Regions from separate parts of the Ensifer sp. EB106-03-01-XG145 genome, predicted to be linked through region 2. Evidence: predicted binding sites of a transcription regulator. Region 2 holds the regulator's gene; the other holds the start of a gene.
The links. Region 2 encodes LexA, which represses DNA repair genes until DNA is damaged. Its sites were predicted from a motif close to TGTTCNNNNTGTGTTCNG; they were not measured.
Positions count from the first base shown of each region.

Region 1: the regulator LexA is predicted to act here: its motif matches at 3,082-3,099, upstream of AC3WWH_RS06630 (FG-GAP repeat protein).

Region 1 covers NZ_JBYTEC010000001.1:1,364,686-1,370,445, forward strand. The annotation lists gene AC3WWH_RS06615 (lipoprotein-releasing ABC transporter permease subunit) at 1-987, shown strand, start outside; gene AC3WWH_RS06620 (ABC transporter ATP-binding protein) at 1,004-1,690, shown strand; gene AC3WWH_RS06625 (DUF5680 domain-containing protein) at 1,827-2,294, opposite strand; gene AC3WWH_RS06630 (FG-GAP repeat protein) at 2,374-2,946, opposite strand; gene dnaE (DNA polymerase III subunit alpha) at 3,361-5,760, shown strand, end outside.
Region 2 covers NZ_JBYTEC010000001.1:1,743,313-1,749,072, reverse strand. The annotation lists gene AC3WWH_RS08550 (hypothetical protein) at 134-853, opposite strand; gene AC3WWH_RS08545 (hypothetical protein) at 862-1,557, opposite strand; gene AC3WWH_RS08540 (hypothetical protein) at 1,817-2,113, shown strand; gene lexA (transcriptional repressor LexA) at 2,359-3,084, shown strand; gene AC3WWH_RS08530 (hypothetical protein) at 3,175-3,507, opposite strand; tRNA gene AC3WWH_RS08525 (tRNA-Cys) at 3,722-3,795, opposite strand; gene AC3WWH_RS08520 (thermonuclease family protein) at 3,948-4,670, opposite strand; gene AC3WWH_RS08515 (hypothetical protein) at 4,831-5,124, opposite strand; tRNA gene AC3WWH_RS08510 (tRNA-Asn) at 5,284-5,358, shown strand; gene AC3WWH_RS08505 (cryptochrome/photolyase family protein) at 5,455-5,760, shown strand, end outside.

The DNA of each region.
Region 1 (5,760 bases), 380 kb from region 2:
GTCAAGGGCGTCACCATGGCAATCCCGTTGGTCGAGGGCCAGGTTCTGGCGCAAGGCATCGGCGATAGTTCCACTGGAGCGCTAGTGCGCGGCATCCGCGCCGACGATCTCGGCAAGATGAAGTCGGTTTCCGACCATATCCAGTCCGGCGACATGGTCGGCTTTGCCTCCGGCTCCGGTGTCGCGATCGGTTCGCGCATGGCCGAGCAACTCGGCATCCGCGTCGGCGGAACGATCACGCTGACCTCGCCCAATGGCGACGTAACGCCGCTTGGCATGAATCCGCGCGTCAAAGCCTACACCGTCTCGGCGATCTACGAGATCGGCATGTCGGAATACGACTCGACGATCATCTTCATGCCGCTTGAAGAGGCGCAGCTCTTTTTCAACGCGGAGGGGCTTGCGCAGTCGATCGAGATCTTCGTCGAGCATCCTGATGTCGTCGACGAACTGCGCCAGCCGATCGAGGATGCCGCGGGCCGACAGATCTTCATTACTGACTGGCGCGACCGCAACAAGACCTTCTTCTCGGCGCTCGAAGTCGAGCGCAACGTCATGTTCATGATCCTGACGCTGATCGTGCTCGTCGCCGCGCTGAACATCATTTCCGGCCTGATCATGCTGGTGAAGGACAAGGGCAGCGACATCGCGATCCTCAGAACGATGGGCGCGACCTCCGGCTCGGTGATGCGTATCTTCTTCATGACGGGTGCCGCGATCGGCGCGGCGGGAACGGTCGCCGGCGTGGCGCTCGGCGTCGTCGTCTGCCTCAACATCGAATCCATTCGGCAGTTCTTCTCCTGGATCTCTGGAACCACACTTTTCAGCCCAGAGCTCTATTTCCTGAGCCAGCTTCCGGCCGACATGAATGCCGATGAGACCGCGCTCGTCATCGTCATGGCACTCACCCTTTCTTTCCTCGCCACAATCTTCCCGGCCTGGCGTGCTTCGCGCCTCGATCCGGTGCAGGCCCTGCGTTACGAATGACAAGGACATCAACTGAATGAATGCGCGCGTGGCACTGCAGCTTTCCGGCGTCGAGCGACACTACGGGGAAGGCGAAACGTTCCTGTCCATCCTCAAGGGTGCGGATTTTACCCTGAGAAGTGGCGAGACGGTTGCGCTGGTTGCGCCTTCGGGAACCGGCAAGTCGACGCTTCTGCATGTCGCCGGCCTGCTGGAGCGCCCGGATGGCGGCGAAGTGCTGGTCAACGGCGTCTCCTGTGGTGGCCTCAACGACGATCGGCGCACGGCGATCCGCCGCAACGAGATCGGCTTCGTCTACCAGTTTCACCATCTGCTTCCCGAGTTCTCGGCACTTGAGAACATCATGATGCCACAGCTGATCGCCGGCTTGCCCAAGGCTGAGGCCGCCGATAGGGCAAGGGCGCTGCTCGACTACATGCGCATCGGTCACCGTGCCGATCATCGCCCGACGGAGCTCTCCGGCGGCGAGCAGCAGCGCGTCGCGATCGCGCGCGCCGTCGCCAACGCGCCGCTCGTGCTTCTTGCGGACGAGCCGACAGGCAATCTCGATCCGGAAACCGCCGGCTATGTCTTTGAAGCGCTTGAGGCGCTCGCGCGCCAGTCGGGTCTCGCGGCCCTGATCGCCACGCACAATCATGAACTCGCGGGGCTGATGGATCGGCGCGTGACGATCGAGGACGGCAAAGTCGTCGAGATGAACTGATGGCACCGGCCGAGCGGGCGCATTGATCGCCCAGCGCCGTTGCCGCTCACTGTCTTTGGCCAGCGCGGAAGAAACGTCTCACAGTTCACGTCCCACGCCGCCCTGGGCGCGGCGTACGCGTCTTCTGGCGCCGCTTTTAACGCCGGATCAGCCCGCCACGATAGTCGAGTTCGTAAGCTTCCTCGCCATCGACGAAGATGACCTCGCGGCCGGAAAAATGTTCGGTGTCGCCGCGGCTGCTATCGATGTAGTAGCCATGTGCATGCCGAAACTCCATACCGCCGAGGAAGTGCCGCTTCTCACGATACATCGCCTGTAGCGCAGCCTTGATGACCAGACCTGCCTTCTCTCCAGTTATGAGCTCGGGGCGCATAATCCGGCCGAAGTAGTTCATCGCCCAGCGCGGTTCGCCATCCTGCCAGACCGTTTCCTGTCCTGCAAAATCGGTTCCGCCGTAATAGCTGTCGAGATAGCGCCAACTGCCCGTTTCGTAGCCGATGTCATGGGAGCCTTGGCGAGAGGAAGGCCGCGGCACGCCGCCGCCGACAAAGGTTTTCGATTTGGCTTCGACGATAAAGTCCTTCAGTTGTTCGAGCGCGGCCATGTGGGTTCCTCATATGTTCTGGCCGAGGATGCCGTGGTCCGTGTTGGTTGTAAAGAACAAATAGAGAACAATCACCTGATTACTGAACGCCGCAAGCCTTCTGGCCGCGATCGTCGTTCCAGTCCTTGAGCAGGACGAGTTCGCCCTTGGTGGCTATGGCCTTATCGTTGGATTTGCCCTTGCCTGTCAGAACGTTGAGGTCGCACTTCAATGTGTTGTCTAGATCGAGTGTATCGTAGGATGAGTAGGTATAGCCGGCGACCACGAACTCGAAATTGCGGTAGGCGACCGTCAGTTTCTGTTCCCAGCGGTCACGTCCGATGGAATCGTTGTGGCTGGAGATGAGCAAAGAACCGCTCGGCAGCGCCTCGACCCACGGCGCCTGTCCCGCAAAGTCAAAGTCGCCCCAAATCTTGTTCGGGATCGCCGCCTTCAGCTCAAGAGCGCCATTCTCACCGGTCAGATAGAGATAGACACCGTTGTCATCGTCGCTTCCATCTGCGGGGCGCACGATCAGGGCGAGGTCCGCGTCACCGTCCTTGTTCCAGTCGCCGGTCGCCGCGGAGACGATGCGGGTAGGGTCGATCGTTTCGGCCGCGGAGGCGACGGCCGGAACCAGAAACAGCAATGGCAGAATCAGGCGTGCATGCATGTCGGAACGCTCCGCTTGGTTGTTCCTCTTGATATGCGGGCGCGGCGCCTTCCTCAAGCGGCTTCCTGGCAGTTAACCTGCATTCGACTGCCGTGTTAACCATCGTCAACAGAACGTCTGTGCTTGGCTTGACGCGTGAACAAAAATAGAACAAAATAAAAACATAACGGAAAAGGAGCCATGTTATGACTGATTTTGTTCGTGACCTCGCCGCCTTCGCTTCGATGAGCCTGTTCATCGCAAGCATCTCTTTCATCGCGCTCGGCCTCTGAGGAGCGTCGATATTTCCTCTCAAGCACCTCCCGAAATGCGCCCCCTGGATTGAATAAGGGGGACGACGTGTCAGGTGAAACTGGACATGTCGGGTGATAAACGGGATATCCTGCCGACCAGACAGGAATCAGGGTGCGAATAATGGCAGACGACGGCAAAGCAGCATCGAGCGAGGCGCTTGGTTCGGACCCGCAGTTTGTGCATCTGCGCGTCCACTCGGCCTTCTCCCTGCTCGAAGGCGCGCTGCCGCTGAAGAAGGTCATCGGCAAGGCGGTTGCCGATAATCAGCCGGCGATCGGGATCGCCGACACCAACAATCTCTTTGCCGCGCTCGAGTTTTCGCAGAAAGCAGCCGACGACGGACTGCAACCGATTACCGGCTGCCAGCTTTCCATCGACATGGAAGACGAGGCGGATGGCGAACGGCGCGGCCACGCGCAACATCTCGCGAAGCTGCCCGCGATCGTCCTGATCGCCGCGACCGATGATGGTTACACCCGGCTCGTGGATCTGGTGAGCCGTGCCTATCTCAGCGGCGAGGGCAGCCAGGCGACTCGGATCACGCGCTCCTGGCTTGCCGAAAACGGTACGGACGGATTGATCGCGCTGACCGGTGCGTCGGGCGGCCCGGTGGACCTGGCCCTGAAGGCGGGTTCGACGGCACTGGCCGAAGCGCGTCTCGAGGCGCTGCATGATCTCTTCGGCGACCGGCTCTATATCGAGCTGCAGCGGCACGGCGGATTTGACCGCCGCCATGAGAGCCGGATTATCGACCTTGCATACAAGTTCGACATTCCGCTGGTTGCCACCAACGAAGCCTTCTTTCCGTCACCGTCCGACTATGACGCCCATGACGCCCTGATGGCGGTCGCGCACAACGCGATGGTTTCGGACGACAGCCGCTTCCGCCTGACGCCGGACCACTACCTCAAGAGCCGCAAGGAGATGGCTGCGCTTTTTGCCGATCTGCCGGAGGCGCTGGAAAACACTGTCGAGATCGCACGGCGCTGCTCTTTCATGCTGAAGACCCGCGGACCGATCCTGCCGCGCTTTACCGGCGCCACCGCAGATCCGGAAGAGGCGGAGCGCGCCGAGGCGGACGAACTGCGCCGCCAGGCGGAGGAGGGGCTCGAAGAGCGTCTCGCCAGGCTCGGCATGGCGCCCGGCTATAGCGAAGAGGAGTATCGCGAGCGCCTGGCCTTCGAACTCGGCGTTATCGAGCGCATGAAGTTCCCCGGCTACTTCCTGATCGTTGCCGACTTCATCAAATGGGCGAAGCAGCACGATATTCCCGTTGGGCCGGGCCGTGGTTCGGGTGCAGGGTCGCTCGTTGCCTATGCGCTGACGATCACCGACGTCGATCCGATGCGCTTCTCGCTGCTGTTCGAGCGCTTCCTCAATCCCGAGCGCGTCTCGATGCCCGACTTCGACATCGACTTCTGCCAGGACCGGCGCGAAGAGGTGATCCGCTACGTGCAGCGCAAGTATGGTCGCGAGCAGGTGGCGCAGATCATCACCTTCGGTTCGCTGCAGGCGCGTGCCGCACTGCGCGACGTCGGCCGCGTGCTCGAAATGCCCTATGGCCAGGTCGACAAGATCTGCAAGCTGGTGCCGAACAACCCGGCCAATCCGACGCCGCTCTCCAAGGCGATCGAGGAAGAGCCACGCCTGCAGGAGGAAGCCGAGAAGGAGCCAGTCGTCGCGCGGCTTCTCGACATCGCCCAGAAGATCGAAGGCCTCTATCGCCACGCCTCGACCCACGCCGCCGGTATCGTGATCGGCGACCGTCCGCTGTCTCAGCTCGTGCCGATGTATCGCGATCCGCGCTCCGACATGCCGGTCACCCAGTTCAACATGAAATGGGTGGAGCAGGCGGGCCTCGTCAAGTTCGACTTCCTCGGCCTGAAGACCCTGACCGTATTGAAGGTCGCGGTCGATTTCGTGAAGCAGCGCGGCATCGAGGTTGATCTGGCGAGCATCCCGCTCGACGACCCGAAGACCTATGAGATGCTGTCGCGCGGCGAAACGGTTGGCGTGTTCCAGGTGGAAAGCGCCGGCATGCGCAAGGCGCTGATCGGCATGCGGCCCGACTGCATCGAGGACATCATCGCGCTGGTGGCGCTCTATCGCCCAGGCCCGATGGAGAACATTCCGGTCTACAATGCCCGCAAGCATGGCGAGGAAGAGGTCGAATCGATCCATCCGAAGATCGATCATCTGCTCAAGGAAACGCAGGGCGTTATCGTCTACCAGGAGCAGGTGATGCAGATCGCCCAGGTGCTCTCGGGCTACTCGCTCGGCGAGGCCGATCTTCTGCGCCGCGCCATGGGTAAGAAGATCAAGGAGGAGATGGACAAGCAGCGCGCCCGCTTCGTCGACGGCGCCGTGAAGAACGAGGTGTCGAAGCCGCAGGCGGACCTGATTTTCGACTTGCTCGCCAAGTTCGCCAACTACGGCTTCAACAAGTCGCACGCAGCGGCCTACGCCATCGTCTCCTACCAGACCGCCTATATGAAAGCGCACTATCCGGTGGAGTTCCTG
Region 2 (5,760 bases):
TATAGTCCGACGATGGACCGCCATCCCTGGCGGTGCTTCATTTTAACGAGCGCTTGTCGGCAGGCGTCAGCGCCGTGTGGTTCGCCTCGGGCAGACGACGACTGGGCCCTCCGCCTTTCACTCAAGCCGCAGGTTAGAGGCTGAACGGATCACGCGCTGAGCGTTTCTCGCTCGGCGCGTTGAACGGATCGGACTTCTTCTCCTTGGATTTGCGGCCCTCGTCGGCGATGATCTCATCCACGGCTCGCTGGCATTTCAGGAGTTCTTCCGCCGCCGGGCCGGTGCCGCGCAGACTGAGGTTTGCGACAACGCGATCGTCAAAGGCGATCGCCAACGTCCTTTTGCGCACGAACCCCGTCAGGAATTCCGCATCGGTGACGTTCACGAACAGGAACTTGCCGCTCTCGTCGCCGGCGGCGGTCGCCGCCGCACTCCAGGGATCGCTCTTGTCGAAGCGGAACGTCAGGTCATAGTCCTTGCCGACCTCGAGCGACTTCCAGTCGTCGCTGGCGAAACTCATGTAGAGTGGCGATTCGGAGCCCTTGGGATAGAACCCCAGGCGCAGCCTGATTCCGCCTTCGAATATCGACGTGATGAAACACGAGCCTTCCATCGACGTGTCGGAAGCAACGGTCCAGCCGCCGACTTCCTTCCATTTGATGATCTCGGACTCCTCAGCCACGGCCGGTCCCGTGGCCATCAGACAGCTCACCAACCCGAACAGCAATCTACGCATGCAAAACCCCCGTTTGCCCGCATTTTGATAGGTCGCCGCGTGACTGTCGAGGGTGGGTGACCCGCACCCATGCAAAATTTTAGGAATATTCACCTCTCCCCGCGGACCGACGCTCACGCCAAAGATCACATGGCAAAGGGATCTTTCGACGACTTGGTCTGGCCGCCGCCAGCAAAGGGGTCATTGTTTGGCGCATTCCCGCCGGCGCCCGCAAACGGATCGGCGGCCGCCCCCTGCCCGCCGTTTGGCATCAACGCAATCACCGCCTCCTGGCATTTGAACATCTCGCTGACGGCCTTCATCGAATCGCGCAGGCTGAGGCTCGCCACGACGCGCCCTTCGAACGCCAGCGCCAGCGTGTTCTTGCGCACGAATTCGGTGAAGAAGTCGGTGTTGGAGAAGTTGACGACCAGAGCCTTCGAGCCTGTGAGGTCCACGCCGAACGCGACAGCCGGCCACTGGCGGCCACGGTCGAGCTGCAAGGCGACGTCATACTCCCGCTGCGGCTCGATCGATTTCCAGTCGGCATTGCCGATCGAAAGAAACGCCAGGTTCGCCGATCCTCTCGGGTAAAAGCCGATTCGAAGGATCATTCCGGCGTCGTAGCTCGTCGCCGCATAGCACGAGCCGCCCAAGGACGGATCGGAGCCCACCGTCCAGGCATTGACCTCCTTCCAGATATTCGAACGCCCTTCTTCAGCAGAGGCCGCTCCCGCCGCCACCAACAGACAGAGAACCGCCAACGACAATCTACGCATGCAATCACCCCATTTTTCCCGCAAAGTTATCGTTTTTTTACTACCTGTCGAGACGTGCGACATCTTCACAACACGGATTTGTGCACGCCCGTAGCGAGGCCGCGACTTGGCGCAACCCATGCGATTGCGGCAAGGACGGCGCGCCAGGCTGAGGCGGCTTCGCCGCTGCGTGCCCCTGGCGCAAAACGGCCACAGCCTGCACCCAAAGAGCTGTTGAACACATGACAGTGATCGCCAAGCTTGCTGGACTTCGGAACGAAAGCGCGGTTCACATCGTTAACCGCCCCGTAGTCCCACCCTTGCATCAAAGTGGACGATCACCGTGCTTGCCGCCCTGCTTCTCGCTTCGATAGTCGCATCGCCTAATATGCCTGACGTCAAGCTCAGCGCCGCCACGGTGGACGAACTTCAGACCGATTTCGAGAGCGCCGTGCCATGCCATCAGATCGATGGACGCAAGGTGTGGAAGGGTGCGATCGCGTTCTACATCCAGTCGTTCGTCTATGATGGCGACAGGCCGGTCGCGACCGATGCGGCGGATGCCGTACTTCCAGAAGACAACAGCGCCGAGACGGTGAAGGAATTCGAAGACGCGTGCGCCGCCACGCAGCCGGCCTAGCCTCTTTGCACAAAAACGCTCGCGATTCGTTCGAATCGCCGTGCGTCGCGTAATGCGCTACGCCGCCGCCCTCCGTTTGGGCACGATCATCGCCCAAAGCCGCTCTGCTCCCGTAAAAGTGACCAATCGACACGCACAGACGCGCCAATTGTCTGAGTTCACGGAATTTTAGGCACTTGCGGAACACATATGGAACAGATAGTGTCTGTTCTTGATTTGTTTCACGCCTCTGGGAGCGACGTGCCATGCTGACCCGCAAGCAACAGGAATTGCTTCTCTTCATTCACGAACGCATGAAGGAGTCGGGCGTCCCACCATCTTTCGATGAAATGAAGGATGCGCTCGACCTGGCGTCGAAGTCCGGCATTCACCGCCTGATCACGGCACTCGAAGAACGCGGGTTCATTCGCCGTCTGCCGAACCGGGCTCGCGCGCTCGAGGTCATCAAGCTTCCGGAGGCTTACGTATCCAGCCAGCAGCAGCCCCGCCGCGGCTTCTCGCCCAGCGTGATCGAGGGCAGCCTCGGCAAGCCGCCAGTGGCCGCTCCTGCCGCACCGCCGAAGCCCGCGCCCGTGGCCGACAACACATCGGTTTCCGTGCCGGTCATGGGCCGCATCGCTGCCGGTGTGCCGATCTCGGCCATCCAGAATAACACGCACGACATTACCGTTCCGCTCGACATGATCGGCAACGGCGAACACTACGCTCTCGAAGTCAAGGGCGATTCGATGATCGAAGCCGGCATCTTCGACGGCGACACCGTGATCATCCGCAATGGCAATACGGCCAATCCCGGCGATATCATCGTGGCGCTCGTGGATGATGAGGAAGCGACGCTGAAGCGCTTCCGGCGCAAGGGCGCATCGATCGCGCTCGAAGCCGCGAACCCTGCCTACGAAACAAGGATTTTTGGGCCCGATCGGGTGAAGATCCAGGGCAAGCTCGTCGGGCTGATCCGCCGCTACCACTGATTCCGAGGGAAACCTGGCATCCGACCGAGCCTCGCCACCGCTTGCGGCTGCGAGGCTCTGTTTATTGAAGGCGACCTGAAGGCACGCCTCTTACTCGTGGATGGTGTACTCGCCGAGCTCGCAGAGGTCCTGCATGTCTTCGGTCGTATCGAGGCCGGAGCCTTCTTCGAACTCGAAGCGCATGTCGTACTTGCAGACCTCCCGGCCGTCGGCGATGGTGATCTCCATGTCTTCCCCTGGGTTCAGCACCTGCCGGCCGAAAACATCGTCTTCCCACTCGTTGACGCCCACAGGCGACGTATAGAAGTTCGTCAGCACTGCGCCCGTGTTGTTCTTCAGCTTGAAAACCAGATCCTCTGCCTGCGCCTCAAATGTGGTCGCAGCGAAGAGGGCCAAGGCCGTCAGGACAAGTTTCGTCTTCATATATGCCATTGCCTCCGTTTTGATGATGACGGACGCTACCGATGCGGCTGATGTCAGCGGAGTCATCGTTCCCCCTCTACCGATTTCACCGAAGCGATAAGATCCGATAGTGGCTTAGAAGACGTGGCTTGTGCGGGCGTGTGGAGGCAAACACACACAATCGCTCTGCCCTGAGGCAGAACGTCTATCCGCACTAAAATGAGGTGAGAGTTATTGGAGGCCTCGCCCGGAATTGAACCGGGGTACAAGGATTTGCAGTCCTCTGCGTCACCACTCCGCCACGAGGCCTCACAGCTCGGATAACCGAGCGTTGGCGCGGATTTAGAATGATTGCAGAAAAACCGCAAGAGGCATTTTCCGAAAAACGCGCCGTCGATTTGTAAGACGGATACTTTCCACAGAGCGATCGCGAACCTCCGCCGATCGCATCTGGGGTGGCCTCAACACCAGGGCGTCGCGTGTCCTGTCCACGGCCGCACCAGCCCCTCGGATACGAGCACACGCCCGATAGACTGGTCGCCGCGGGTGACCAGCCGCAGCTTTTCACCGGCCTTGGCATCCTGACGGCCGCTCGCCGTTTCCAGCCTGAAGTCACCCGCATTCAACAATTCGCGCAGGCGCTGCTTGGCATAGAAGCCGCGCGAACGTTCCTTGTCGCAGCTTGCCTGGCGAATACGCGGCGCATCGACGTCTGCGACGCGGATCGTTTCGCCGTGGTACAGGAAGGTGGCGCCGTCGATCACGCAGTTGTCGTTGCGAATCCCGCAGAAATAAAACTGATCCGTGCGAACGGATGCCGTCTTCACTTCCTCACTGGGCCGCACCACGGGTGTCGGCGCCTTGGCGCCGACGTCAACGGACGGCACCGGAGCGGCAAGGGCAACTCTTGTCACCGGATTCGGCTTCCGCTTCTCCGCCTGTTGCGCGGGACGCTCGTCCGCTTTCTGCGCGACACGAACGGGCTTCGGCCTCGACTCGTGTCGGGACGTGGACGCGACCACGTCCGATACCACCGGCCAATGTTTCAGTTCGGCGCGATGATCGTAAGCGACCACGCCGCCGACAGTGAGTGCGGCGGCCAGATACCACGGCGCCATACCGCCTTGTTTGCCCCTGCTCCGACCGGAATTCCGGCTTCGACGTTTCGTAGTGGCTTTGGCCATGCGTCCCCATCCTGATTCGCGACCGCATTATGCGTTTGATGGGTTGCCGAAAAGTTTTCGGCGGCCTCCCTCAACAAAGGGTTCAGCCGCTTCGCTGGGAATCAATTGGCAGAGAATCGAAGCCGAGGCATCCGGGACGGTTGACCGCAATAGCTCCGGTTCACGAGCCGTTCGAAGAATTGGCTCGTCCGCGCCAGCGCGCCCACCAGACAGCCAGCCGACGCCGGCGACGGCGGACGGATGGGATATCGTGCGAAAGCACGATGAGGCCCAACGGTATCATCCAGAAGCCGAGCACCGGCAGAAAGCCGAGAAAACCAAAGAAGATCAGGAGCGAGCCCAACAGGATACGCAGCAGTGGCGATTCCGGCAGCGTGATGCGCCACTTCCCGAGCACGATCTGACGCGTCTGCGGATCAATCCCGAAATGCGTCTGCTTCCTGTTTTTATTCATCATTCCCTATCCGGCATCTTTTCCCACAATTGGGGACTTCTCCACAGCCTGGCAACCGAACTTGTCATTTTTTTTGAAAAAACCGCTTGGCAAATCGGAAAAGCATGCGTATTAGCAGCCTCACTTCTGAAGCGCACAGCGAAACAGCGGCGCGGATGATCCCTGGTAGCTCAGCGGTAGAGCATTCGACTGTTAATCGACAGGTCGCCGGTTCGAATCCGGCCCGGGGAGCCAGTTTCGAAAAGAGCCATTTGCAGAAATGCGAATGGCTCTTTTTTCATTTTGCACCTAAGTTCCCCCGGTGATCAATCCCAGTCCTAGATAGCACCTATGACAAAGGCGGCGCCCATCATCGTCTGGTTCCGCAAGGACCTGCGCCTTGGCGACAACAGGGCCCTTGCGGCTGCGGCCAATGAGGCTGCCGTCATTCCGCTCTATATCCGGGAGCCGAACGAAAGCGGCAACGGTCCGCTGGGCACGGCGCAGCAATGGTGGCTGCACCATTCGCTGGAAGCGTTGGGGGCTCGACTGGGCCGGATCGGCTCGCGACTCATTCTCCGCTCCGGCGACCCACTGGACGTCCTCAGCGAGATGGCGCGCCTATCGGGAGCGAAGCGCGTCCATTGGAATCGCCGC